One region of the Streptomyces sp. NBC_00239 genome, then DNA from elsewhere that is predicted to be linked to it. Evidence: riboswitches for the same ligand, from Rfam matches in the RefSeq annotation. Region 1 holds a riboswitch; each other region holds the start of a gene.
The links. Region 1 has a riboswitch for cobalamin ahead of OG764_RS17770 (ABC transporter substrate-binding protein). Riboswitches for the same ligand answer to the same signal wherever they lie in the genome.

Region 1 (6,970 bases):
TCTCAGAGCCCGGCAGGGGCGAGTGTGAACCGGCTGGGCTCTGCGTGCGTGGGTGAGTGGTGCTCTGCAGACGCCGAGGAAGAGTTCCACGCTCCCGCCGGGGCTGGGGTACGGCAGGTCGAGGGCGGTGGCAACGATGGGGTTCACCGGCGGCCTCCGGGGTTCTCCTCGGAGAGGCGGGAGGTCTCGATGCCTTCGCCGGAGCGGTACTTGAGGCCGTGCTGCCGGTAGCTGGCCGGGGCGCCGTGGGTGCGGAGGAAGACGATCTTGCCGAACGTCAGGCGGGAGTTGGGGCATGCGGAGGGCACGGCAGACCCTGAGAGGTCTAGGCGACGCGAAAGCCCCAGGTCGCTGACCTGGGGCTTTGTCGTGGAGCGGATGACGGGAATCGAACCCGCGCTATAAGCTTGGGAATCACCCGGCACTTGGGCCTGCGTATGGCTCCTGACCTGCGGAAACGTTCAACGACGGTCCCGTTGAAAGTGTCTCGAAGGGCTGCTTGTTTACCGCTGCTTACTGCCTCTACTGGCACGTTATGGCACGGCTCCCTGCCCTGCCCGTGGATGCAATGGCTGCCCCTACTTCATGAGCTGTGCCGGAAACCCTTGCCGGTGCAGTCGAGGGGGTCGGGTGAGAGGCCGAGGAAGCGGTCGCGGAGGGCGTCCCAGGCGGCGAGCCGGGTGAAGTCGGGGGCGTCGAGGATGTCCTGGCGGTCGGTGAGGAAGGGGTTCGGCAGGAGGACGGTCATCATCTGCTCGTCGCGGCCGTTGAAGAGGCGGGCTCCCCAGCTGACGGGGGCTCCGTCGGAGCCGATGCTGCGGTAGAGCTCGGCGCGGGAGCAGCGTCGGATGCGGCCGAGTTCGGGGCCGGAGGCGGTGTGCTCGCCGATGCAGAGGTGGAAGTGCCAGGCGCCGAAGTCGACGGTGGCGTAGCCGTCGTTCATGGTGATGGCGGTGGGGGCGCCCGGGGCGCCGACCTCCCAGGCGGCGCCTTCGATGATGGGCCCGAAGTGGATGTGCTGCCAGTGGTCGGTGAAGACGGTGGTGACGAGGTCGAGGAGGGTGGCTTCGTCGACCGGGAGGGGCCAGACGTGCTGGGTGCCGCCGCCGGGGGTCTCGATGACGGTCGGCTCGGTGGTGGTCATGAGGTCTTCTCCTTGGGGTTGAGGACGCAGTCGCCGCAGGTGCCCGCGCCCGGCACGCGGTAGTACAGGCAGCAGTTGCGGCGACGGAAGGCGAGCGGCCCGTCGGGGGTGGCGGTGCGGCAGGTGCCGGTGCCCGCCAGCGGCGGGCGGTCCAGCAGCCCGCGGACGAGGGGTACTGCGGCGTACGGGGCGTGCGGCTCCCTGGCGAGCAGGACGCGGTGGGCTCCGATCAGCGCGGATGCGGCGTTGCCGCCAAGGGTGTGCGGGGAGACGCCGGACACGCGCCGTACGGCCTCGGCCCACGGGGCCAGGTTCTGGACGGCGACGGTGTGGTGCAGGGCCGGGAGCGGCTCCTCGTCCACCTCCCGCGGGTCGGGCAGCCACAGGTCGAGGGGGCCGGAAGCGGGCAGCCGCCACCACAGCCGGTCGGTGCCCAGGTCGGGCACGCGGCCGGTGAGGGCGGCGCAGGCCAGGGCGATCGACCAGAGCCGGGAGGCGGTGCCCAGGTGGAGGGTGGACGCGGCCACCCGGGGCTGGTCGGTGCCCAAGCGGCCGGAGACGACGCGTAGGCACTCCGCCAGTACGTCCGAGTCGCCGTACAGCTCCGCCAGCGGCCGGAAACCGCCGCCCACGGGGCGGGCCCCGGTGGTCACGGCGAAGTACGGTCCGATGCCGGAGACCCGTGCCAGGACGGCGGGGGTGATGACGGAGGTCACCATGTCCGCACCGTCCGTGTCAGCTCGTGGAAGCTGCGGGTGCGGACGACCTGCCCGTCCGGTCCGGTGAGGGTGAGCCGGTCCTCTCCGTCGCAGCTCACCCGTGTGAGCGCGTCCGGGTCGCCCGGGTCCGCGACGGCCAGTCCTTCCCGGGCCAGGGCCCGTTCGAGGAGCGGGAGCACATCGGGTGGCGCGTCCACGGCTACGTCGGCCCGCGCGGTGCGGCGCAGTCCGAAGCTGCCGGAGACCGGATCGAAGGCGAGGTGGTCGGCGTCGAAGGCGCCGGCGACGGCCCCGCTGCGGATCAGGTCCTCGGGTGCTCCCGCGTGGACGCGGGAGCCGCGGTCGACGAGCCAGACGGCGTCGGCCACGCGCAGCGCCAGCTCCAGGTCGTGGGTGCTGACCACGACAGTGAGGCCCTTGTCCCGGGCGAGGTCGCGCAGCAGCACGGTGAGGGCCACGCGTGAGGGCACGTCGAGGAAGGCGGTCGGCTCGTCGAGGAGGACGACCTCGGGCTCCTGGGCCAGTGCCCGGGCGGTCAGGACGCGCTGGCGTTCGCCGTCGGAGAGTTCGGCGGCCGGCCGGTCCGCCAGATGTTCCGCGCCCACCGCCTTCAGCGACCAGTCGACGGCGGCGTGGTCCGCGGCCGTGAGGCGGCCGGTGAACCCGGTGTGCGGGTGGCGGCCGAGCCCGGCCAGTTCGCGTACGGACAGCAGCCCGGGGTCGACGCGGTCGGTCAGGACGACTGCCAGCCGTCGGGCGAGAGCGGCCGGCGGCTGGTGCGCCAGGTCGGCCCCGCCGATGTGTATTCGGCCGTCGAGTGGCGGCAGGAGCCCGCACAGGGTCCGCAGCAGCGTGGACTTGCCCGCGCCGTTGGGCCCGAGCAGTACGGTCAGTTCACCGGCCCGCGCTTCCAGGTCGAGCCCCGACAGCACGGCCCGTCCGGCTCGCCGTCGGCGCGGTGACCGGGTGCGGTAGCCGACGGCGAGCCCCTGGGTGGCCAGGCCGCCGGGGTGGTCCGGTCCGCCGGCCGTGTCCTGGACGGGTTCGGTCATGGTGTCGGTCACGAGGCCACTCCTTGTACGCCGCGGCGGCTGCGGATCAGGAACGCGATGACGACGGGGGCGCCGAACAGTGAGGTGATGGCGTTGAGCGGCAGTACGGAGTCCGTGCCGGGTGGCTGGCTCAGCAGCGCGCACGCCAGGGCGAGGAACGCTCCCGCGAGCATCGACGCCGGGATGAGCGCCCTGTGGTCCGAGGTCCCCAGCGCCACCCGGGTCAGATGCGGCACGGCCAGGCCCAGGAAGGCGACGGGTCCGCAGAACGCGGTCGCCGCGCCCGCCAGCAGCGAGGTGCCGAGCAGCGCCAGATCGCGGCTGCGGCGGACGTTCAGCCCCATGGTGCGGGCGTAGTCCTCGCCCAGCAGCAAGGCGTTGAGACGCTTGGCGGTCAGCAGCGCGGTCAGCAGACCCGCGCCGATGACGGGCAGCATGACGTGGAGGTCGGGCCAGGTCGTGGCGCTGAAGCTGCCCAGGCCCCACATGACGAACTGCTGAGCGCGCTCGGGCCGGGCGTAGACGAGCATCACGCCGACCACCGCGGTGGCCGCCGAGCCGATCATGACGCCGATGACGAGCAGGGTGACGGCCGACTGCACCCACCGAGAGAGGAGCAGGACGAGGGCCAGTACGGCGGCGGCGCCGAGCGAGGCGGCGAGTACGACACCCAGGCGCCCCAGGCCGGCCAGGTTTCCGGTGAAGCTTCCGGCGACGCCGCCCGTGCCGACGACCACTGCGGCGACGCCCATGCTGGCGCCCGAACTCACCCCGAGGGAGAACGGGTCGGCCAGCGCGTTGCGGAACAGGGTCTGCATCTGTACGCCGGCCACCGCGAGGGCGGCGCCGACGGCGGTGGCGGTCAGCGCGCGCGGCAGTCGGACCTGCTCGACGATCACCGTCCATCGCGGGTCCTCGGCGGTGCCGCCGAACAGGACCCGGACCACGTCCGCGACCGGCACCCGGTGGGAGCCGGTCGCGATGGTGAGAACGAACAGCGCGGCGGTGCCGGCGGCGAGGGCGAGGACGACAGCGAGGCGCCGCCGCCCCGGCCGTACCGTCACCGGGGTGTCCGGGGCGTCCGGCGAGGCGGTCGGCGCGGTTGCCATGTGAGTCGTCACGCCTTGGGCACCTGCGTGTAGAAGGTGAAGGCGTGGTCCTTCGCCTGGTCCGGGTGGATGAGCGCGAAGAGGTCGGCGAGGACCAGGTCGGGGCGCAGCACGCCGCGCTCGAAGTAGTCGTTGCCGCCGCCGGGGCCCAGCGCCTTCGTGTTCGTCCAGACCGCACCGCCGGAAAGGGCCTTCAGCTGCCCGTAACGGTTGTCGGCCTTGACCGCGTCTGCGGTGGACGTCCACTTCTGGTCGGCTATCCAGACCGGGGACGCGCCGCCCTTGGCGTACACGGCCTCGAAGTTCAGCTGGAGGTTGCCGGTTCCCGCCTCACCGGCCCAGGGGTACGTGCCGCCCGCATCCTTGATCAGCTGGGCGGCGTAGCTGCCACCGGCTGGCATGTACCAGGTGCCCTGGTACATCGTGCCGGGCAGCACCTCGACGGGCTTGCCCGCCGCGACCGCCTGCGCACCCTTCTCGGCGACCTTCCGGTAGTCGCCCTCGATGGTGTCGAACACCTCGCCGGCGCGCTTCTCCGCTCCGGTGAGCGCGGCCATCGCCTTGACCCACTCGGCGCGTCCGAGCGGACTGGACTCCAGCCACTCGGCGTTGGCGACCACGGCGATGCCGGCCTGACGCAGCTTCGGGTACTGCGGGTCGTCGGTGCCCTGGGTCATCAGCACGTCCGGCTTGGCGCCGATCACTGTCTCGGCGTTGAGGGTGCGGTCCTTGGCGTACTCGGTGACCTTGCCCGCCTTCACCCGCTCGATCACCTGGGCGGAGGAGATGTTCGCGGCGCTCGCGACACCCGTCAGGACGTCCAGGGTGCCGGTCTCGGTGAGCAGCGGCAGGTGGGTGGTGGACGCGGAGTACAGGCTCTTGACCGGAACCGTGACCTGCTGCGCGGACGCCAGCTCACCCGTCAGCTCCGGCTTCGGCGCACCGCACTTGACCAGCACGTACGACTCCGGCTTGCCCTTGGGATAGGGCTCGTTGACCGTGAGGACCTGATAGCTCTTCTCGTACCGGAGCGTGAAGTTCTTGGCGTGCTCCACCGTCGACTTGACCGGGAAGTAGTCCTTGGCCGGGTCGAAGTCCTTGACGCAGCCCTCGCCGGCGGCGGTCTGCGCCTTGGCGTCGGCGGGCGGGCCGGTGTCGCTGCCGCACGCGGTGAGCGTGAGGGCGACCGTGAGGAGGGCTGCCGCGGCGGCCTGACGGCGGCCGGGCGTAACGGATCGTACGGACAAGGTGACTCCTGGTGGCATGCGTGGACAGCGCGCACCGGCACTCCGGGGCGCGCGTGATGCGGCGTACGGGAAGGGACCCGCCGAGGAAGGGGGTCGTCAGAACCTGAGGGAACGGGCCCGTGCGTCAGGCCGGGCAGGCCCGGCCCCACAGGGCCACGAGCAGCGCAGAGCCGCCGTCATTGGTACGCAGGCACACGAGTGCCACCGCCTCTCCTGGGGAAATCCGCCCCGTACTTCGAGGTGCGACGGCGTGAGTCTCCTGACTCGGGATCAACGCTTCTCCGGCCTTCCCACCCCCGGATGGGGCGGTGGCCATGGCGGAGTTACTCCCCCTACACAGTGGCGGTACCGTGCCGGAATCTCACCGGCTTCCTCGTTCCGCCGTCGCTTGTCAGGCGGAAGCATCGCAGAATCGGCCACGGCCACGCCAGACCCACAGCTGTGCGACCAGCCACAGGAGGTCACGCCTTGAGGCGCCCCGCGGTAACGGGATGTGGCGTCCATCCGCTGTCCCGGCGTCACTCGTGTGTGGTAGCGGCTCGTGTGCTTGTGGTCAGAAAGGCCTGGGGCTCTGGGAACGTTGACGCGGGTCGGCGCAGGACCGCCACCGCGTAACGCCTTCGTCGACAGGGAGAGACGGATGACCACCAAGGACATCGGGCCGGAACCTCAAAGCTTCGACCTGGAGAAGGCGACGCTCGAGAACACGCACTACCGCGCGGTCGCCTGGACGGGGAAGTACCTTCAGCTGACCCTCATGTCGATCCCGGTGGGTGAGGACATCGGCTTGGAGGCGCACCCGGAGACCGACCAATTCCTACGACTCGACGCAGGCCGGGGCCGCGTCCAGATGGGCCGTACGGAGGATCGACTCGACTTCGACCGGGAGGTCGAGGACGGCTGGGCCATCTTTGTACCGGCCGGCACTTGGCACAACGTCACCAACATCGGTGACGAGCCCCTGCAGCTCTACGCCGTGTACGCGCCGGTCCACCACGCGTCGGGCAAGATTCATGGGACAGCCGCCGACGCGGAGCGCGATGAGGACTCCGGGGACGACGAGCCGGCAAGCTGGTCGGTCCAGCGCGCCCAGCAGCCGCCGGACGAGCACGCCTGACCGGCGAGGGCGTCTCGCGACACTACTTCCCGGCCCCGACGCGAGCAGCCCGGCGGAGCCGCGCATGGCACGCTGGCCCCGAAAGGTCTGGACAACGAACAAGCCCCAGGTCGTTGACCTGGGGCTTTGTCATGGAGCGGATGACGGGAATCGAACCCGCGCTATAAGCTTGGGAATCTATGGCGCGCAAGACAGCGGTAAGGCGCCTGAACTGCGAAAACGGCCTACCGAGCCAGCTGTCGCGAGGGCCTGCCCATACTCGTATTGACCGCTGTGCACCGCTCCAAAGGGCACGGATGGGGCACGGCTCGGTTGGTGTAGTGGAGCGGAGCGTTCTGGCCCTTCGAACCGCGGAGAGCTCCAAGTCTCGACATCCTGTCCCAGAGCCGACTTCGCGCACGCAAGTGGCTTCTTCCTGAGCCTAGCTCGGAGGGCGACCACGCTGGTGTTTCTCCATCGGATGGCTGTGACAGTCCTTCCGCGTGAGGCCGTGACCCGTTCCACAACCGGTGCTCCGAAAGAAGTACGGCCGGGGGTTCCCAGGTGGAGGTTCCGGAATGTTGGCTTCCTGGTGTCTCAGCG
Region 2 (6,970 bases), 2.1 Mb from region 1:
GCTCGCCCTCCTCGGGGTTCATGGTGCCGACGAGCAGGAAGCGGGCGGCGTGCCGGACGGAGACGCCCTCGCGCTCGACGTAGGAGGCGCCCATCGCGGCCGCGTCCAACAAGACGTCGATCAGGTGGTCGTGGAGCAGGTTGACCTCGTCCACGTACAGGATTCCGCGGTGCGCGGCCGCGAGCAGCCCGGGCTCGAAGGCCTTCACGCCGTCCGCCAGGGCCCGCTCGATGTCGAGTGCGCCGACCAGCCGGTCCTCGGAGGCGCCCACGGGCAGCTCGACCATGCGGGCGGGCCGGGCCTGACCCGGGCCGGGCTCGTGCGGGCCGTCGGGGCAGGCCGGGTCGGGCGTCCCGGGCGCGCACGAGAACCGGCATCCGGGCACGACGTCCACCTGCGGCAGCAGCGCCGACAGCGCGCGGACGGCGGTGGACTTGGCGGTCCCTTTTTCGCCGCGCACGAGCACACCACCGACCGCTGGGCTCACGGCGTTGAGCAGGAGCGCCAGCCGCAGGTCGGACTGGCCGACCACTGCGGTGAACGGGTAGGGCGTGCTGCTCATGCGTTGCTCACTCCTTCGATGGTGCGGACCGTTGCCGGGGCTCCGCCCCGGCCCCCGCGCCTCAATCGCCGGCGGGGCTGGATGTGGTGCACGCCGTCAGCCTCGCCGGCGATCGAGGCGCGGGTCCGGGCAGAGCCCGGTTTCGGGAAGGGGCGGGTAGGGGAACCGCCCCGCAGGGCCGCGCCCCTCACGGCGCACCCGGCGGCACGAACGGCAGCCCCGCCGGGGCCCCCGTCTCGATCAGCCGCAGCAGCGCGTCCGTGTCGGCGTGCTCCTCGATCAGGTCGCCCAGCAGGTCCAGCTGCTCCTCGCGCAGGGTTCCGAAGGAGGTGTCCGGGGCCGGGGTGAACCGCCGCCCGGCGGCCCGCGCGACCTCCCGCAGGAACGCCCGGCGGAAGCCGTCGCTCTCCAGCGATCCGTGCCAGTGGGTGCCCCACACCTCGCCCACCCGGCAGCCGTCCAGGAAGGGAGTTCCGCCGAGCACCTCGGCCACCCCGTGGTGGATCTCGTAGCCCTCGACGCGCTCGCCGAGGGCACTGCCCACCGGGCGTGCGAGGGTCTTCTCCGCGGCGAAGCGGACCCGGACCGGAAGCAGTCCGAGGCCCTCGACGGTGCCCGCCCGCGACTCCACGTCGTCCTCGATCAGTTCGCCCAGCGCCTGGAAGCCGCCGCAGATCCCCAGCACCGGGCGCCCCTCGGCGGCCCGCCGGGCCAGCGCCGCGGCGAGACCGCGCTCGCGCAGCCACTCCAGGGCCTTCACCGTGCCGCGGGTGCCGGGCACGACCACCAGGTCGGCGTCGGCCAGTTCCTCGGCCCGGTCCACGAACCGCACCACCACGCCGGGTTCCGCGGCCAGCGCGTCCACGTCCGTGAAGTTCGACATCAGCGGGACGGCGCAGACCGCGATCCGCAGGACGTCCTCGCCGACCGGCGGCGCCACCACCGACTCGCGGACGGCGCCGCGCAGCGAGACCCGCAGCCCGTCCTCCTCGTCGATGCCCAGCCCGTGCTGGAACGGCAGCACCCCGAAGGTGGCGCGGCCGGTGAGGCCGCGCAGCATCTCCAGGCCCGGCTCCAGCAGCGAGACGTCGCCGCGGAACTTGTTGACGAGGTAGCCCGCGACCAGTTCCTGGTCGGCGGCGCCCAGCAGCGCGGTGGTTCCGAAGAAGGAGGCGAAGACCCCGCCGCGGTCGATGTCGCCGACCACGACGACGGGGAAGCGGGCGGCCCGCGCGATCCCCATGTTGACGATGTCGGTGCGCCGCAGGTTGATCTCGGCCGGACTGCCGGCGCCTTCGCAGATCACGGCGTCATACGTGCCCCGCAACTGCGCCAGGCAGTCCGTGACCACGCCCAGCAGCTGCTCCCGGCCGCCGGGCGTGGCCGGTCCGGCCGTCCCCGCGGGACCGCCGAAGAACCCCCGCGCGCTCATCTCGCCCACCGGCTTGCCCAGCAGCACCACCTGGCTGCTGCGGTCGCTGCCGGGCTTGAGCAGCACCGGGTTCATCAGCGCGGTCGGCTCCACCCGGGCCGCCTGGGCCTGCATGGCCTGGGCCCGGCCGATCTCGGCGCCCTCGCGCGTCACGAAGGAGTTCAGGGACATGTTCTGCGCCTTGAACGGGGCCACCTTCACCCCCTGGCGGGCCAGCCAGCGGCAGATGCCCGCGGTGACCACGCTCTTGCCCGCGTCCGAGGTGGTGCCGGCCACCAGCAGTCCGCCCCCCAGTGCCCCGCTCATCGGCGTCCCTTCCGTACGTACGAGGAGACGAGCGAGCGGCCCGCCACGCAGGCGCCCAGCGCCAGCCAGGTCACCCGGCGGGAGAGCCGTACCGCCCGTTCGATGTCGGCGGCCCGGACCGGCCGCCCCGCCGCCCCGTTCAGGACCGGGCGGTGCTCGACGCGGCCCGCGTACGCGAGGGTGCCGCCCATCCGCACGCCCAGCGCGCCGGCGAACGACGACTCCACCGGGCCGGCGTTGGGGCTGGGGTGTTTGGCGGCATCGGCACGCCAGGCCCGGACCGCCCCCCGACGGTCCGGACCCGCGAGGACGGCCGCGGCCGCGGTGAGCCGGGCGCCCGGCCAGCCGGCCACGTCGTCCAGGCGCGCCGAGGCCCAGCCGTAGCGCAGGTAACGGGGGGACTTGTGCCCGACCATCGCGTCCAGCGTGTTCACGGCGCGGAAGGCGAGCAGCCCGGGGACGCCCGCGACGGCGCCCCACACGAGCGCGCCGACCACGGCGTCCGAGGTGTTCTCGGCGACGGACTCCACCACGGCCCGGGCGATCTGCTGCTCGTCGAGGGAGTGCGGGTCGCGCCCGCACAGGTGGGGGAGCCGCTCCCGGGCCACGTCGGCGTCGCCGGCGGCGAGCGCCCCGCCGATGGCACGGGCCTCCCGGCCCAGCGAGGTGCCGCCGACGACGGTCCAGGTGGCGGCGGCGGTCAGGGCGATCCGTAGGGGGGCGGGGGCGGTCCGCACGGCCCGGGAGCCGAGCGCGCCCAGGGCGGCCGCGCCCCCGGCGCAGAGCAGGGTGTGCAGGGCTCCGCGGCCGCGCTGCCGGCGGGGGTCGTCCTTCCACAGGACGTGTTCCACGGCGGCGGCGGCACGGCCGAAGGCGGCGACGGGGTGCCCACGGCGCGGATCGCCCAGGATCCGGTCGCCGATCAGCCCGGCCGCCGCGCCGTACGCGAAAACGCGATCGGCACGCATGGGCAGGTATGTCCTCACTCAGGGTCCGCGCCCTGGTTCGACGTGACCGGCGGTGAGAGTCTCCTGGCTCCCGGATCGACGCTTCCCCCGGCCTTCCAGCCCGCGGGGGGCCGTGACGCACGGTGGGGGAGCGCTCCCCGGTGACAGTGGCGGGACCGCGCCGGATTCACACCGGACTTCCTCTCCTGCCGCCGTATTGGCTCGGGCAGTCCACCACGCTGCGAGATGGCCCGTCAACTCGCCGTTGACCTGCGGCGGGACAGTGTGCGCAGGCCCACAGCAGGCCCACAGCAGGCCCACAGCAGGCCCGCAGCGGGCCCGCAGCGGACCCTCGGGCGAGCGCCGGACGGCCCCGGGCCGAGCGCCGACGGGCCCGCGCGGGTACGCGAAAGCTCCCCCTGAGGCGTCCTCCGGGGGAGCTTCGCGACGGTCGTCAGATGACGATCAGGTAGATCCCGTAGGCGACGGCCGCCGCGCACAGCGCGAAGGCGGCGTAGGCGCCGGTACGGGCCAGGGCGGCGGTGCCGCCCTGCTCGGTGGCGGCCTCGTGCTTGGAGAGGCCGACGAGACCGAGGGTGAAGAGGGTGACGAGCACCACGGTGGCGGTGAGGCTGACCCCGAAGACGGAGCCGAGAGCTGCCCAGTCGATCTTCATACTGCTGATCCTCTGTTCTGGTCCGGCCGCGTCAGACCGCGGCGGCCGGAGCGGCCGGGGTCTCGCCGTGGGCCGGGGCCGGGATGGTGGCCTTCAGGTCCTCGTCGGTGACGGCGGCGGTGGTGCCGGCCGGGGGCGGGGTGACGGCCGCGATGGCGGTGGTCACGACGCCGGGCTGCTCCGCGGCCTCGTCGACCTCGTTCACGTTGTGGTGGTCGACGACCTGGCGGCGCGAGATCCGCCAGATGGCGAAGCAGGAGGCCACGAGGAAGGCGGTGACGGCGGCGATGCCGATGTCGCCCGTGCGCATGACCAGCTCGGCGCCGGCGGAGACCAGCGCGGCGGCCGGCAGGGTCAGGCCCCACGCGACGAACATGCGGGTGGCGGTGGACCAGCGGACCACGCCGCCCTTGCGGCCGAGGCCGGCACCCATCACCGCGCCGGAGCACGAGTGGGTGGTGGAGAGCGAGAAGCCCAGGTGCGAGGAGGCCAGGATGACGCTCGCGGCCGAGGTCTGGGCGGCGAAGCCCTGCTGCGGCTGCAGGTCGGTCAGGCCCTTGCCCATGGTGCGGATGATGCGCCAGCCGCCGAGGTAGGTGCCGAGCGCGATCGCCATGCCGGCGGAGACGATGACCCAGACCGGCGGGTTCGCGTCGGGCGCGATGGCGCCGCCGGCGACGAGTGCCAGGGTGATGATGCCCATCGTCTTCTGCGCGTCGTTGGTGCCGTGCGCGAGGGAGACGAGACCGGCCGAGGCGATCTGCCCGGCCCGGTAGCCCTTGGCGGACGTCTTGTCGCCCACCTTGCCGCCGACCTTGTACGTGACCTTGGTGGCCAGCATCGCGGCCACACCGGCCACGATCGGCGCGGCGATCGCGGGGATCAGCACCTTGGTGACGACGACGTCGCCGTTGACGGCTCCGATGCCGGCGGAAGCGACCGCGGCACCGATCAGGCCGCCCATCAGGGCGTGCGACGAGCTGGACGGCAGGCCGACCAGCCAGGTGACGAGATTCCAGAGGATCGCGCCGACCAGTGCCGCGAAGATCACTTCAGGCTGGATGCCCTCTTCGTTGACCAGGCCCTTGGAGATCGTCTTGGCGACCTCCACGGACAGGAATGCGCCGACGAGGTTGAGCACGGCGGACATGGCCACCGCCGTCTTGGGCTTGAGAGCGCCAGTCGAGATGGTGGTGGCCATCGCGTTGGCAGTGTCGTGAAAACCGTTCGTGAAGTCGAACACGAGAGCGGTGACGATCACGATCCCGAGGAGAAGCGTTATGTGCTCCATTTACCCAGGCTTCTGTTTGAGGTCAGTGGCTCGGCGACCGTAGGCAACCTGGGTGAACGGAAGATGAACTGACACGGTCGGAGTGGTGTACCGGCTCGACGGCCGACTGGTCCCCACCGTGGCGATTTGCTCCGAATTTTTCCTGCCTGCTGCGATTTACGCACGTCAGAGCCACGTAAACGGAAGCAGACCGGAAGGGTTTCCGCCGGTTACGGCGGGCCGCGCCCGGACCCCGAAGAGATCCAGATCACCCTGCGAACTGGCCGGTCCGCCGCACTCGCCCGACACTGGAGCGGTGCGCACCGCAACAGTGACGGCCGCGGCCGTCACCACCCTCATCGGCGCCGGCGCGGCCGCGGTCGCCGCCGGCCGGTACGCCGGCGACGCGGCCCTGCGGCCCGCCCCCGGACAGCCCCTGCCCGGCAGCCCCCGGCTCAGCGTCCACTCCGCCGACGCCGGACGGGTCGAGCTGACCCGCGCCCTGCCCGCCCTGCTGCCCGGCGTCTACGGACTCGACGCGCCCGGTGTGCACGCCGTGGTGGGGCCGGTGCTCGGCGAGGCCCCGCACGCCCCCGACACCGTCGTACGCCGGCTCGAACGGATCACCCACGGCGAGCTCACCCCGGGCCTGCGGGTCCGCCTCACCCCTCAGCTGTACCGCGGCAACCCGCGCACCGCCCTCGGCCTCGACCACGCCGACGTGGACGTGCCCGGCGAGCTCGGCGCGCTGCCCGCCTGGTTCCTGCCCGGCGCCCGCCGCACCTGGGTGATCACCGTGCACGGCCTCGGCGCCACCCGCGAGCACGCCATGAACCTCATGCCCTTCCTGCACGCGCAGCGGATGCCGGTCCTCGACCTCGCCTACCGCAACGACCTCGGCGCCCCGCCCTCCCCGGACGGCCTCTGCCACCTCGGCGAATCGGAATGGCGGGACCTGGACGCCGCGATCCGCTACGCCGTGCGGTTCGGCGCCGAGCGGGTCGTCCTGCACGGCTGGTCCACCGGCGCCGCCATGGCCCTGCACGCCGCCTCCCGCTCCGCCCTGCGCGACCGCGTCGCGGGACTCGTACTCGACTCGCCCGTCCTCGACTGGCACCTCACCCTGCGCGCCCTCGCCGCCGCCCGCCGCACCCCCGGCCCGCTGCTCCCGCTGGCGATCCGGGCCGCCGAGGGCCGGGCCGGGCTGCGCGGCGACCGGCTGCCCGAGGCCGCCGACCCGGCCGGGCTGCGGGTCCCCGTCCTGATCTTCCACGGGCCCGGCGACACCTTCGCCCCCTGGGGGCTCTCCCGGGAGCTGGCCGCGAGCCGCCCCGGACTCGTCTCCCTGCACCCCGTCGCCGACGCCCCGCACGGCGCGATGTGGAACGCCTCGCCCGCCGCGTACGAAGAGGCGCTGCGACGCTTCCTCACCCCTTTGATGTGACGTCGGCCGCATCCTCTTGACGTGACCGGCGGGTGTGGTGTGCCTGATGTGACGGAAGGGTCCGCCGTGGGGGTGACGGCGCCCCGGAGCGCCGGAGAACCGGCGGAGTCACGCCGGAGCCGGTCGTCTTGTCCCGATCTGTACCCTCTGCCACCAGCGGTAACGACCGGTTCCGTTTGGGCTTTCGGCCGAGGACGGGCGAGACTGCTCCTCGTGACGTCCCGAAAGCCTGATGAGCAGTTGGCTCGCGACTCCAGACTCCGACTCGTCTCGCCGCGTTCCATCACCACGGCACGTACGGCGGTGACGAACCGGCGAACCCGGCCCGCGCCC
Region 3 (6,970 bases), 1.3 Mb from region 1:
GGCAGCGCCCGGATCAGCCCGGCCTCCTCCAGCTTCCCCAGCTCGCGGTAGATCTGCTGGTGGGTGGCCGACCAGAAGTACCCGATCGACTTGTCGAACCGCCGGGTCAGCTCCAGCCCGGACGAGGGCTTCTCCAGCAGGGCGGTGAGGATGGCGTGCGGCAGCGACATGCCGCCATCGTAGGTCGGCCCCGCAGGCCGCCCCGGCCGGCGGGAGCCCCCGCCCGGCGGCCGGGCCCACCCTGCGGCGGCAGCGCCCGCCCGGCGGCCGGGCCGCCCCCGCCTACGCCGAGGCGGTGTGCCAGGCGGCCAGCGCCTCCGGGGTGCGCGGACCCGCGGCGTCCGCGGCCAGCAGGCCCCGGTCGCGCAGGAAGGCCGCGACCGCCGGCGCCCAGGCCGGCCGCAGCCGGGCCGCCGCCAGCAGCTCCGCGTCCGCCAGCAGCTCCGCCGCCGGCCCCACCCGCAGCCCGTCCGGGCCCAGCACGGCCGCGTCGTCGGCCCACCGCACCGCCAGCTCCACGTCGTGCGTGGACATCACCACCGTCGTGCCCAGGCCCCGCAGCCGCTCCAGGGTGGCCAGCAGCCGCTCCTGCCCGTCGGGGTCCAGGCCGGCCGTCGGCTCGTCGAGGATCAGCACCCGCGGCTGCATCGCCACCGCGCCCGCGATGGCCGCCCGCTTGCGCTGCCCGTACGAGAGCAGGTGCGTGGGGCGGTCCCGCAGGGCCGCGATGTCCAGGGCCTCCAGCGCCTCGTCCACCCGGGCCCGCACCTGCTCGTCCGGCAGCCCTAGGTTCAGCGGGCCGAAGGACACGTCCTGCTCGACCGAGGCGGCGAACAGCTGGTCGTCCGGGTCCTGCACCACCAGTTGGACGGCCGTGCGCAGCCGGGTCAGCCCCTTGCGGCCGTACGTCACCGGCTCGCCGTCCAGCAGCAGCCGGCCCGAACCGGGGCGCAGCCCGCCGCTGAGCATCCGCAGCAGCGTGGTCTTGCCGCTGCCGTTGCGGCCGAGCAGGGCCAGCGCCCGGCCCGCCGGGATCCCGAAGGACACCGCGGACAGCACCGCCGGGCCGTCCTCGTAGGCGAATCCCGCGTCGGCCAGTTCCACCAACGGCTTCACAGCCAGAGCCCTTTCAGTACGAGAGTCAGCGTGACGACCGAGCCGAGCAGGACGCCCGTCGCGGCCAGGAACCGCGCGGACAGCGCGGCCGGCGGCACCAGCACCCGCAGCGTGCCGTCGTAGCCGCGCCCGGCCAGCCCCGACTGGAGCCGGCCCGCGCGGTCGAAGGCCCGTACGAACACGGTCGCGCCCTGCCCGGCGAGCGAACGCCAGACCGCCGCCCGGCCGGTGTGCCCGAGCCGGGCCGCCTGCGCCCGGCGGACCTGCGCCAGCGAGTCCAGCAGCAGGAAGCCGATCCGGTACATCACCAGCGCCACGTCCACCACCGGCGCGGGCACCCCGGCCCGCACCAGGCGCGGCAGCACGTCGGAGACCGGGGTGGTGAAGGCGAACAGCAGCACGCCCAGCGATCCCGCCGAGGTCCGCAGCAGCAGCTCGGCGGCGTGCTGGGGTCCGCCGGGCGCCGCCGAGACCAGCCCGGCCGGGCCGCCCACCTGCACCAGCAGCGGCAACGCGCCGGTGAAGCAGAAGCCGAGCGGGATCCGGAAGGCCCGCCACAGCTGGCGCGGCGCGACCCCGGCCGGGCCCAGGAGGACCGCCAGGGTCGCGGCGGCGACGAGCGGGCCGCCCGGCCACGGCGGCAGGCACAGCGCGGCCGTGGTCAGGCCCAGCCCCAGCACGGCCTTCTCCAGCGGGTGCCGGCCCCGCCATCGACTGCCGTGGGCCGCCGCGTCGATGGGCAGCACCGGCTACGACTCCGCGGCCGCGGGAGCGCCCGCCTCGGCGGCCGGGGCGGTCGCGGCCTGCGCCTCGGCGGCCGTCCGGGCCGCCTCGCCCTGCCGGCGGCCGCGCCGCAGCCCGAAGTAGTACGCGAGCACGCCCGCGCCGAGCGCGGCCTGCAGGGCGAACAGCGCGGACTCGATCTCGCCGGACGGCGGTTCGTACAGCGGCGCGAACCACGGCTCGTAGTCCGGGCTCAGCTCCGTGATGGCCGCCTCGGCCTGCGCGTCGGCGCCCGTGAACGGCTCCTCCTTGCCGTCGCCGAGGCCGAGCGCCAGCGGCAGCACCGCCAGCGCGGCGACCAGGAGCAGCAGCAGTGCGTTGATCTTCGCGTTACGGCTCATCGGGCCGCCACCTCCTGCTCGTTCGCGGCGGCGGCCGGCTTGGCGAGCACGCCGAGCCGGATCAGGTCGCCCTTGCTGGACTGCGTCAGGAGCCGCATCACCAGCACCGTCAGCAGGCCCTCGCTGACCGCGAGCGGGATCTGCGTCACGGCGAAGATGCCGCCGAACTTCGCGAGCGCGCCCGCGAATCCGGTGCCCGGGTCCGGGAACGCCAGCGCCAGCTGCACGCTGGTGACGCAGTAGGTGACCAGGTCGGCGAAGAAGGCGCCGAAGAACACGGACACCATCAGCGGGGCGCCGGACCGGCGCAGCAGCCGGTACACCGCGTACCCCGCCCACGGGCCCGCGACGGCCATCGAGAAGACGTTCGCGCCGAGGGTGGTCAGCCCGCCGTGCGCGAGGAGCAGGGCCTGGAAGAGCAGGGTGATCGTGCCCAGCACCGCCATGATGGGCGGCCGGAACAGCACGGCGCCCAGGCCGGTGCCGGTCGGGTGGGAGCAACTGCCCGTCACCGACGGGATCTTCAGAGCGGACAGGACGAACGTGAACGCCCCGGCGGCGCCGAGCAACAGCGTGCTCTCCGGGTTCGCCCTGACCTCGCGGGTCAGGGCGCGGGCGCCGTGGACGACAAAGGGAGCGGACGCGACGCCCCAGGCGGCCGCGTGCAGCGGGGGCAGAAACCCCTCGGCTATATGCATGAGTGGGGGAGACCTCTCCAGCACCTCGTGGATGGACAACGCGCCCCGGCCGGTCTCCTGGCTCACGGGTACTGATGTCCTGACTCCGCCTTCCCGGGCCGCGCGGTCGCCCGTCGCAGCCCAGTGGCTTCCCGTGCGGGGCACCTCCCGGACAGAGTCTGGGGGAGAGTGGAGCCGGACTTCCCGTTCACAGTGGCGAGGGCCGCACCGGTTTCCCACCGGTTTCCCGAACACCAAGGCCCGATGACCCTAGTCGTCCCCGTACGCGCCGTACAACTCGCCCCCGGGGCCGCGCTCCCGCCGTGACCTGCCGGAACGCGGGAGGGGGCGGGCGCCGCGTACGGCCCCGCCCCCTCCCGCCCCGACGGGCCGGACCACTCAGCAGACGTTGGCGTGCTTGACGTCCATGACCCAGCGCTCCGGGTTGTGCAGCTTGAACGTCTTGTACTCGGGACGGGTGTTGAAGGCGGTCCCGAAGGTCACGTACCCCTCGAAGTCGCCGGTCATGGCGAGCCCCTTGAGCTTGGGCAGGTAGATCTTGATCAGCTTGGGGCCCTTGTAGACGGACTGGCCGGCGTCGTTGTGCGCCTGCGCCGGGTTCATCCTGATCTCCAGGAAGTACCGGCCGGCCAGCGGCACCTTGTTGCCGGAGCCGTCGTAGCGCAGCTCGCTGACCCGGGTGACCGTGGTGGTGGGTATGTAGCCCTTCACGTCGATCACGAGCCGGTCGTAGGTGCAGTGCCCGCCGAAGCGGGCGTTCACCACGAGCGGGGTCTGGGTCCGCGCGGTGGCCTGGGGCGCGGTGGTGGCCGGCGCCGCCGCGGGCGCGGCGGAGGCGGCGGCCGGTGCGGCGAGCGCGGCGCCGGCGGTGAGCAGCACTCCCGTGGCCACGGCCACGAGACGCTGACGGCGGATGGAACGGTGAGTCATGACGACCCCCGAATTCTCCTGAGGCGGGGACAATGCTGTCACCCAGGAAGACATTCCCACGGACCGGTTCGGTTGCACCATTCGGGGGAAACCGGGAGCGGCCCGGCCCCCTGAGGGGGACCGGGCCGCTCACCGGCACGTTCGCGCGGAAGGCCCGCGGAAACCCGCGTTCCGCGGGGTCAGGCGGTCAGCACTCGATGACGTTGACCGCGAGGCCGCCGCGGGCGGTCTCCTTGTACTTGACCTTCATATCGGCGCCGGTCTCCTTCATGGTCTTGATGACCTTGTCGAGGGAGACCTTGTGGCTGCCGTCGCCGCGCATCGCCATCCGGGCCGCGGTGACGGCCTTGACCGCCGCCATGCCGTTGCGCTCGATGCACGGGATCTGGACCAGGCCGCCGACCGGGTCGCAGGTCAGTCCCAGGTTGTGCTCCATGCCGATCTCGGCCGCGTTCTCCACCTGCTCGGGGGTGCCGCCCAGCACCTCGGCGAGCGCGCCCGCCGCCATCGAGCAGGCCGAGCCGACCTCGCCCTGGCAGCCGACCTCGGCGCCGGAGATCGAGGCGTTCTCCTTGAAGAGCATGCCGATCGCGCCCGCGGCGAGGAGGAAGCGGACCACGCCGTCCTCGTCGGCGCCCGGCACGAAGTTCATGTAGTAGTGCAGGACGGCCGGCAGGACGCCCGCCGCGCCGTTGGTCGGGGCCGTCACGACCCGGCCGCCCGCCGCGTTCTCCTCGTTCACGGCCATCGCGTAGATGGTCGTCCACTCGCTGCGGTGCATCATCGGGTCGCCCTCGGTGCGCAGCTGGCGCGCGGTGGACGCGGCGCGGCGCTTGACGCGCAGGCCGCCCGGCAGGATGCCCTCGCGGGACATGCCGCGCTGCACGCACGCCTGCATGACGCGCCAGATCTCCAGGAGGCCCTCGCGGATCTCCTCCTCGGTGCGCCAGGCCTTCTCGTTCTCCAGCATCAGCGAGGAGATCGACAGGCCGGTCTCCTTCGCCAGGCGGAGCATCTCGTCACCGGAGCGGAAGGGGTACTTCAGCACGGTGTCGTCGAGCTTGATCCGGTCCTCGCCGACCGCGTCCTCGTCGACGACGAAGCCGCCGCCGACCGAGTAGTACGTCTTCTCCAGCAGCGGGGCGCCGGACTCGTCGTACGCGAAGAGGGTCATGCCGTTCGCGTGGTACGGCAGCGACCGGCGGCGGTGCAGGATCAGCTGGCTGGGCTCGTCGAAGGCGATCTCGTGGACGTCCCCTATCTCCGCGCCCAGCAGCCGCAGCCGGCCGGTCTGCCGGATGCGCTCGACCTCGTCGTCGGCGCCCTCGACGTCGACGGTGCGGGGGGAGTGCCCCTCCAGTCCGAGCAGGACGGCCTTGGGGGTGCCGTGGCCGTGGCCGGTCGCGCCGAGCGAGCCGAAGAGCTCGGCCCGCACGGAGGCGGTCTGGGCGAGGACGCCGTCCTTCTTCAGGCGGTTCACGAACATCCGGGCCGCGCGCATCGGGCCCACCGTGTGGGAGGAGGACGGGCCGATGCCGATGGAGAAGAGGTCGAAGACGGAGATGGCCACGTCGGACTTCCTTGTCTGCTCGTGGGGTGGGGAGGGGCGGGAGATGCGGATGTGTACGGATTTTGTCCGACAGACGAGCCTAACCTGCTCAGGTGAACATCCGGTCTCGTCCGCCTGGTGCGCTGACGGAGGCGGCCGCGGCCGGCGCGACCCCTGGCGAGGCTGGGATTCGGCGCCTGCCAAGCCGGCGGGGCCGGGGTGGCGCCACCTCGGCCGGTCCGGGCCCGCTTACGGGCACGGAAAAGGGTCCGGCCCTGTGGAGAACACGGCCGGACCCCCTTCGGGCCGCCTGTTACAGCGACGGGTACAGCGGGTGCTTGTCGGCGAGCGCGGTGACGCGCGCCTTCAGCGACTCACCGTCGTACGACGGCTTGAGCGCCTCGGCGATGATGTCGGCGACCTCGGTGAAGTCCTCGGCGCCGAAACCGCGGGTGGCCAGGGCCGGGGTGCCGATCCGCAGACCCGAGGTGACCATCGGCGGCCGCGGGTCGTTCGGGATGGCGTTCCGGTTGACCGTGATGCCGATCTCGTGGAGGCGGTCCTCGGCCTGCTGGCCGTCCAGCTGCGAGTTGCGCAGGTCCACCAGGACCAGGTGCACGTCGGTGCCGCCGGACAGCACGTCCACGCCCTCGGCCTTGACGTCGTCCTGCACCAGGCGCTCGGCGAGGATCCGCGCGCCCTCCAGGGTGCGCTCCTGGCGCTCCTTGAACTCGGGCGAGGCCGCGACCTTGAAGGAGACGGCCTTGGCCGCGATCACGTGCTCCAGCGGGCCGCCCTGCTGACCCGGGAAGACCGCGGAGTTGATCTTCTTGGCGAGTTCCTGCGTGGACAGGATCACGCCGCCGCGCGGACCGCCGAGGGTCTTGTGCGTGGTGGTGGTGACGACGTGGGCGTGCGGCACCGGGTTCGGGTGCAGGCCCGCGGCGACCAGACCGGCGAAGTGCGCCATGTCGACCATCAGGTACGCGCCGACCTCGTCCGCGATGCGGCGGAAGGCGGCGAAGTCCAGCTGGCGCGGGTAGGCGGACCAGCCGGCGACGATCAGCTGCGGCTTGGACTCCTTGGCGAGGCGCTCGACCTCGGCCATGTCCACCCGGCCGGTCTCGTCGACGTGGTACGGGACCACGTTGTAGAGCTTGCCGGAGAAGTTGATCTTCATGCCGTGGGTCAGGTGACCGCCGTGGGCCAGGTTCAGGCCCATGATCGTGTCGCCCGGCTTCAGCAGCGCGAACATCGCGGCGGCGTTGGCCTGCGCACCCGAGTGCGGCTGCACGTTCGCGTGCTCGGCGCCGAACAGCGCCTTGATGCGGTCGATCGCGATCTGCTCGACCACGTCGACGTGCTCGCAGCCGCCGTAGTAGCGGCGGCCGGGGTAGCCCTCGGCGTACTTGTTGGTCAGGACCGAGCCCTGGGCCTCCATGACCGCGACCGGAGCGAAGTTCTCCGAGGCGATCATTTCCAGGGTCGACTGCTGGCGGTGGAGCTCGGCGTCGACGGCGGCGGCGACGTCCGGGTCCAGCTCGTGGAGGGAA
Region 4 (6,970 bases), 1.0 Mb from region 1:
CCTCAGGGATGCCTGCACTCCCCCTGCCCGCCGACGGTGACAATCGCCAAGTACTGCCCGTGGGGCCGGGATCTGATCCATATTGGTTTAGACCAGTAGCCTGGAGCTTGGCCTAGACCTTTGGGGGTGTCAAGGGTGTAATAAACGAGGTGTCAGTCCGTTACCGGACCGACACCTCAGGGAGGGGCGAGGTCCGTGCTCCGGCCCGTGTCACGATGTGACCGCACACAACGGAGGAGCCGGTGACGGCAACGAGACTGGAGTCGGGAAGGCGGGCGGCGATGGCCACCGAAGGGGCGCTCACGGAGCCGGAGAGCGGGGCAGTCACTCGTACCGCGCGCGTGCCCAAGTACTACCGACTCAAGCGCCATTTGCTCGACATGACCGAAACCCTGCCCCCCGGCACCCCGGTACCCCCGGAGCGCACCCTGGCGGCGGAGTTCGACACCTCGCGCACCACTGTCCGGCAGGCCCTGCAGGAGCTCGTCGTGGAGGGCCGCCTGGAGCGCATCCAGGGCAAGGGCACCTTCGTCGCCAAGCCCAAGGTGTCCCAGCCGCTCCAACTCTCCTCGTACACCGAGGACATGAGGGCACAGGGCCTGGAGCCGACCTCGCAGCTGCTGGACATCGGCTACGTGACGGCGGACGACACCCTGGCCGGTCTGCTCAAGATCGCCACCGGCGGCCGGGTGCTGCGCATCGAGCGCCTGCGACTGGCCAGCGGCGAGCCGATGGCCATCGAGACCACCCACCTTTCGGCCAAGCGCTTCCCGGCCCTGCGCCGCTCGCTCGTCAAGTACACCTCGCTCTACACCGCCCTCGCGGAGGTGTACGACGTCCGCCTCGCGGAGGCCGAGGAGACCATCGAGACCTCGCTGGCCACCCCCCGCGAGGCCGGGCTGCTGGGCACCGACGTCGGCCTTCCGATGCTGATGCTCTCGCGGCACTCCCTGGACGCCGAGGGCGAACCCGTGGAGTGGGTGCGCTCGGTCTACCGCGGCGACCGCTACAAGTTCGTCGCCAGGCTCCAGCGCCCCGCCGTCTGATCCGTCGGCCACCCCGCCACCGGATCACGGCCGGGGGCTTTCGTCGGCGGCCGGCTCCCCGTAGATTCCTGCGATCACGCAGATGATCAACGAGGGGACGAGGCCATGCCGGAACCTGGATCAACGGGAACAGAACGGAACACGGCGGGTTCGGCCGGAACGCCGGACTCGCCGTCTCCTGCGGAACGCATGACACCCAAGTCGATCGCCGTCTGGTCGCTCGTCGCCCTGGTGGGCGCCGCCGGCTGGGCGGTGCTCGCGCTCTCCCGCGGCGAGGAGATCTCCGCCGCGTGGATGCTGGCCGCGGCCCTGGGCTCGTACGCCATCGCCTACCGCTTCTACTCGCGCTTCCTGGCCCGCCGGGTCCTCAAGGTCGACAAGACCCGCGCCACCCCCGCCGAACGCCTTGACAACGGTGTCGACTTCCACCCGACCGACCGGCGCGTGCTGTTCGGCCACCACTTCGCGGCCGTGGCCGGGGCCGGCCCGCTGGTCGGCCCGGTGCTCGCCGCGCAGATGGGCTACCTGCCCGGAACGATCTGGATCGTGGCGGGCGTGATCTTCGCCGGCGCCGTCCAGGACATGGTCACGCTCTTCTTCTCGACCCGGCGCGACGGCCGTTCGCTCGGCCAGATGGCCCGGGAGGAGATCGGGCCGTTCGGCGGCGCGGCCGCGCTCATCGCGGTCTTCGCCATCATGATCATCCTGCTGGCGGTGCTGGCACTGATCATCGTCAACGCGCTCTCGCACTCGCCGTGGGGCGTCTTCTCCATCGGCATGACCATCCCGATCGCCCTGTTCATGGGCGTCTACCTGCGCATCCTGCGCCCGGGCCGGGTCACCGAGGTCTCCCTCATCGGGGTCGCCCTGCTGCTGCTCGCCATCGTCGCGGGCGGCTGGGTCGCCGAGTCCTCGCTCGCGGACTTCTTCACGCTGGAGAAGGAGACCCTGGTCATCTGGATGGTCGCGTACGGCTTCCTGGCCTCGGTGCTGCCGGTGTGGCTGCTGCTCGCGCCGCGCGACTACCTCTCCACCTTCATGAAGGTGGGCACCATCGCGCTGCTCGCCATCGGCGTGGTCGTCGCCATGCCCACCCTGAAGATGCCCGCCGTCACGGACTTCGCGAGCCGCGGCGACGGCCCGGTCTTCGCCGGCTCGATGTTCCCGTTCGTCTTCATCACGATCGCCTGCGGCGCGCTCTCCGGCTTCCACTCCCTGGTCTCCTCGGGCACCACCCCGAAGATGATCCAGAAGGAGACCCAGGTCCGGATGATCGGCTACGGCGCGATGCTGACCGAGTCGTTCGTCGCGATCATGGCGATGATCGCCGCCTGCATCATCGAGCCCGGCCTGTTCTTCGCGGTGAACTCCCCGCCCGGCGTGGTCGGCACCACCGTCGAGAGCGCCTCGCAGGCGGTCGGCGCGTTCGGCTTCAGCATCTCCCCCGCCGATCTGGCGCAGGCCGCCAAGGACGTGGAGGAGTCGACGCTGCTCTCCCGGACCGGCGGCGCGCCGACGTTCGCACTCGGAATGTCCCAGATCTTCTCATCGATCTTCGGCGGCGCCTCCATGAAGGCGTTCTGGTACCACTTCGCGATCATGTTCGAGGCGCTGTTCATCCTCACCACGCTCGACGCGGGCACCCGCGTCGGCCGCTTCATGCTCCAGGACACCCTGGGCAACGTGGCCAAGCCCTTCAAGCAGATCAGCTGGAAGCCGGGCGTGTGGATCACCAGCGCGCTGGTCGTCGGCGCCTGGGGCTACTTCCTGTGGGTGGGCGTGAAGGACCCGCTGGGCGGCATCAACCAGCTCTTCCCGCTGTTCGGGATCGCGAACCAGCTGCTCGCCGCGGTGGCCCTGGCGGTCTGCACGACGCTGCTCGTCAAGTCCGGCCGCCTCAAGTGGGCCTGGGTGACGGCGGTCCCGCTGGCCTGGGACGCGACCGTCACCCTCACCGCCAGTTGGCAGAAGGTCTTCTCGGAGGACCCGCGGGTGGGCTTCTTCGCCCAGCGCGACAAGTTCCAGGCCGGCATCGACGCCGACAAGGTGCTGCCGCCCGCCAAGACCATGGGCGAGATGCACACGGTCGTCACCAACGCCACCGTGGACGGGGTGCTGTCGGCCCTGTTCGCGCTGCTCATCGTCGTCGTCCTGGTGGACGCGGCCCGGGTCTGCGTCAGGGCCGTCCGCCGCCCCGCGACGGTCACCCTCCACGAGACGCCGTACGTGCGCTCCGCGATCGTCGCCCCGGCCGGGCTCTTCCCCACCAAGGAGGAGAAGGCCGAACTGGCCCAGGCCGCCCTGGTCGGCGGCGTGCCGGACGGCGACGGCAGGGGCGACGGCGGCCGGTCCCGGGAATCCGTCTCGTCATGACCGCCCGCGAGGTGCTCGCCCGGATCCGCTTCCACGTCCGCGAGTTCACCGGCGAGGCGGCGTACGACCGGTACGTCGCCCACGCCCGCGGCCACGACCCGGACGCCGAGGTCATGACCCGCCGCGCCTTCGAGCGGGCCCGCACGGACGCCCGCGAGGCGGACCCGCGGGAGGGCTTCCGCTGCTGCTGAGGTACGTACGTACGCAGGGCCCCGCCGGACCTGGTCCGGTGGGGCCCTCTTGCGTGCTCAGCGCACCCAGTCCTTGAGAGGCTCGGTGTGGAGGGTGATGCCGACCGGGTCTGGCAGCTCGACGTCCTTCCCGAAGGGGACAATGTGGACGTCCTCGTAGCGCCCCCCGTCCGGCTCACTGAAGACGGTCACCTCGCGGACCTCCCGGTCGACAAGCAGATAGACAGGGATTCCGGCCCGCGCATAGGCGAGGGGCTTCTCCCTCCGATCACGCCCGTCAGTGTCGGAGTCGTACGACGTGACCTCGACCACCATCAGGACCGGAGCAGGGTCGGCCCATTCCCCCTGACCGACGAAGGAGTCATCCGGCGCGAGGCACCCGCCCGGTCGCGCACGACCCGACCGGTAATCGCCGACCGCCAGTCCCCGTTCGGCGTGGAGCCACAGCTCGGGCCGGTGCTGCATACAGATACGGGCGAGCCACAGAACGATTCGGTCGTGATCCCGTCCTGCATTGCCTTGACCCCCAGCTTCCCGCCGATCAACTCCAGTCTCAGCCCCTCGATCTCTCGAGCGGCTATACGGGCGAGAATCTCGAACTCTTCAGTCAGGATCTGGGGACGTTCAACCATGACGGTCATGCCTCGCTCGCCTTCCGCGACGGTGCTGCTTCGACGATAGCGCCGCCCGCCGACACCCGTCCCCCGCGCGCGGGTGCGCACGCCCGACCTGCGGCGGACCGGCCTTCGCGCGCGCCCGGAAGGGTGAACTGAGGCCCGCCAAAGGCCCCGGACACCCACCCGCCGTCTCGATCCGTAGCCGCGCGGATACACGGCCGACACAACATCTAGGGGGTCGCACGCGAGGCTGCCCCCACATGTATGCTCATCCTCGCTGTCGTCGTAGGGGAATCCGGTGCGAATCCGGAACTGTCCCGCAACGGTATGAGATGCACTGATCTGTGCAATGCGAGTCCGAAGACCTGCCGACAGCGCACCCGGGTCGACCGAACCGGGTCCAGACACGTCCGGGTCTCGCGGGTTGGGCCGGCGGACGCCATGCGGGGACGCACTGCCCGCCCTGCCACGGGCGGTTGCTCTCGTCATCTCCGCATGCGCGCTCGCGCCCCGCTTCCGCAGCGACACGGGCCGAGCGAGGGAGAGCCCCCACCGTGACCATCGCGCCCGCCGCACCGCGCGCCGAGTCCGACCAGCCCGAGGCCGAAGGCCCCGGCGCCGCGCTGCTGCGCACCCTCACCGACCTCACCGCCGACCTCCCGGACACCGACCCCGGCCGGGTCGCCGCCGCCGCCCTGCGCGGCCGCAGCGCCGCCGCGGACGAGGCCGAGCTGCGCGGCCTGGCGACCGAGGCGGCGGCGGGGCTCATCTCCGAGGACCCGGCGTACTCCCGGCTCGCCGCCCGTCTGCTCACCCTCGCCATCGCGGACGAGGCCGCCGGCCAGGGCGCGACCTCCTTCTCGGCCTCCGTCGAGGTGGGCCACCGCGAGGGCCTCATCGCGGACCGCACCGCGGAGTTCGTCCGCACCCACGCCACCCGGCTGGACGCGCTGGTCGAACTCTCCCTCTCCGACGGCGCCGACGACCGCTTCGGCTTCTTCGGCCTGCGCACCCTGCACAGCCGCTACCTGCTGCGCCACCCGATCACCCGCCAGGTCGTCGAGACCCCGCAGCACTTCATGCTCCGCGTGGCGTGCGGCCTCGCGGAGGACGACAGCCTGCGCGCGGTGGAGGAAGTGGCCTCGCTGTACCGGCTGATGAGCCGCCTGGACTACCTGCCGTCCTCCCCCACCCTGTTCAACTCGGGCACCCGGCACCCGCAGATGTCCTCCTGCTACCTGCTGGACTCCCCGCTCGACGAGCTCGACTCGATCTACGACCGCTACCACCAGGTCGCGCGCCTGTCGAAGCACGCCGGCGGCATCGGCCTGTCGTACTCCCGCATCCGCGCCCGCGGCTCGCTGATCCGCGGCACCAACGGTCACTCCAACGGCATCGTCCCGTTCCTGAAGACCCTCGACGCCTCCGTCGCGGCGGTCAACCAGGGCGGCCGGCGCAAGGGCGCGGCCGCGGTCTACCTGGAGACCTGGCACGCGGACATCGAGGAGTTCCTGGAGCTGCGCGACAACACCGGTGAGGACGCCCGGCGCACGCACAACCTGAACCTCGCGCACTGGATCCCGGACGAGTTCATGCGCCGCGTGAACTCCGACGGCCAGTGGTCGCTGTTCTCCCCGGCCGACGTGCCGGAGCTGGTCGACCTGTACGGCGACGAGTTCGACGAGGCCTACCGCAAGGCCGAGGCCTCGGGCCTGGCGAAGAAGAGCATGCCGGCGCGCGACCTGTACGGCCGCATGATGCGCACCCTCGCGCAGACCGGCCAGGGCTGGATGACGTTCAAGGACGCCTCCAACCGGACCGCGAACCAGACCGCCCTGCCCGGCAGCGTGGTCCACTCCTCGAACCTCTGCACCGAGATCATCGAGGTGACCAACGACGGCGAGACCGCGGTCTGCAACCTGGGCTCGGTCAACCTGGGCGCGTTCGTGCTCGCCGAGACCGGCGAGATGGACTGGGAGCGGCTGGACGAGACCGTCCGCACCGCCGTGACCTTCCTCGACCGGGTCGTGGACATCAACTTCTACCCGACCGAGCAGGCCGGCCGCTCGAACGCCCGCTGGCGTCCGGTGGGCCTGGGCGCGATGGGACTCCAGGACGTCTTCTTCAAGCTGCGCCTGCCCTTCGACTCGGCCGAGGCCAAGGCCCTGTCGACGAAGATCTCCGAGCGGATCATGCTGGCCGCGTACGAGGCGTCCACCGACCTCGCCGAGCGCAATGGACCGCTCCCGGCGTGGGCCGAGACCCGTACCGCGCAGGGCGTGCTGCACCCGGACCACTACGAGGTCGAGCGCCACTGGCCGGAGCGCTGGGACGCACTGCGCGCCCGGATGGCGACGACCGGCCTGCGCAACTCGCTGCTGCTGGCCATCGCGCCGACCGCCACGATCGCCTCGATCGCGGGCGTGTACGAGTGCATCGAGCCGCAGGTCTCCAACCTCTTCAAGCGCGAGACGCTCAGCGGCGAGTTCCTCCAGGTCAACGGCTACCTGGTCGAGGAGCTCAAGGCGCTCGGCGTGTGGGACGCGCAGACCCGCGAGGCGCTGCGCGAGTCCAGCGGCTCGGTGCAGGGCTTCGGCTGGATCCCCGCGGAGGTCCGCGAGCTGTACCGCACCGCGTGGGAGATCCCGCAGCGCGGCCTGATCGACATGGCGGCGGCCCGTACGCCGTTCCTCGACCAGAGCCAGTCGCTGAACCTGTTCCTGGAGACGCCCACCATCGGCAA

Region 2: it holds a riboswitch for cobalamin, as region 1 does, so the genes downstream of both, OG764_RS26870 (cobalamin biosynthesis protein) here and OG764_RS17770 (ABC transporter substrate-binding protein) in region 1, are expected to answer to the same signal.
Region 3: it holds a riboswitch for cobalamin, as region 1 does, so the genes downstream of both, OG764_RS12075 (energy-coupling factor ABC transporter permease) here and OG764_RS17770 (ABC transporter substrate-binding protein) in region 1, are expected to answer to the same signal.
Region 4: it holds a riboswitch for cobalamin, as region 1 does, so the genes downstream of both, OG764_RS13040 (ribonucleoside-diphosphate reductase subunit alpha) here and OG764_RS17770 (ABC transporter substrate-binding protein) in region 1, are expected to answer to the same signal.

Annotation. Positions count from the first base shown of each region.
Region 1 is NZ_CP108095.1:4,040,350-4,047,319, reverse strand. Features, by position in the region: gene OG764_RS17795 (hypothetical protein) at 144-308, opposite strand; gene OG764_RS17790 (DUF7676 family protein) at 584-1,144, opposite strand; gene OG764_RS17785 ((2Fe-2S)-binding protein) at 1,141-1,863, opposite strand; gene OG764_RS17780 (ABC transporter ATP-binding protein) at 1,857-2,927, opposite strand; gene OG764_RS17775 (FecCD family ABC transporter permease) at 2,924-4,036, opposite strand; gene OG764_RS17770 (ABC transporter substrate-binding protein) at 4,033-5,271, opposite strand; cobalamin riboswitch at 5,502-5,710, opposite strand; gene OG764_RS17765 (cupin domain-containing protein) at 5,912-6,388, shown strand.
Region 2 is NZ_CP108095.1:6,115,825-6,122,794, forward strand. Features, by position in the region: gene OG764_RS26860 (putative cobaltochelatase) at 1-562, opposite strand, end outside; gene OG764_RS26865 (cobyric acid synthase) at 750-2,300, opposite strand; gene OG764_RS26870 (cobalamin biosynthesis protein) at 2,297-3,268, opposite strand; cobalamin riboswitch at 3,326-3,450, opposite strand; gene OG764_RS26875 (hypothetical protein) at 3,702-3,923, opposite strand; gene OG764_RS26880 (inorganic phosphate transporter) at 3,955-5,214, opposite strand; gene OG764_RS26885 (alpha/beta hydrolase) at 5,510-6,637, shown strand; gene OG764_RS26890 (hypothetical protein) at 6,851-6,970, shown strand, end outside.
Region 3 is NZ_CP108095.1:2,779,127-2,786,096, reverse strand. Features, by position in the region: gene OG764_RS12095 (PadR family transcriptional regulator) at 1-170, opposite strand, end outside; gene OG764_RS12090 (energy-coupling factor ABC transporter ATP-binding protein) at 283-1,116, opposite strand; gene cbiQ (cobalt ECF transporter T component CbiQ) at 1,113-1,862, opposite strand; gene OG764_RS12080 (energy-coupling factor ABC transporter substrate-binding protein) at 1,866-2,240, opposite strand; gene OG764_RS12075 (energy-coupling factor ABC transporter permease) at 2,237-2,938, opposite strand; cobalamin riboswitch at 2,969-3,191, opposite strand; gene OG764_RS12070 (AMIN-like domain-containing (lipo)protein) at 3,317-3,868, opposite strand; gene OG764_RS12065 (L-serine ammonia-lyase) at 4,056-5,438, opposite strand; gene glyA (serine hydroxymethyltransferase) at 5,731-6,970, opposite strand, start outside.
Region 4 is NZ_CP108095.1:3,009,293-3,016,262, forward strand. Features, by position in the region: gene OG764_RS13020 (GntR family transcriptional regulator) at 282-1,046, shown strand; gene OG764_RS13025 (carbon starvation CstA family protein) at 1,236-3,419, shown strand; gene OG764_RS13030 (YbdD/YjiX family protein) at 3,416-3,610, shown strand; partial or broken gene OG764_RS13035 (Uma2 family endonuclease) at 3,668-4,251, opposite strand; cobalamin riboswitch at 4,492-4,614, shown strand; gene OG764_RS13040 (ribonucleoside-diphosphate reductase subunit alpha) at 4,782-6,970, shown strand, end outside.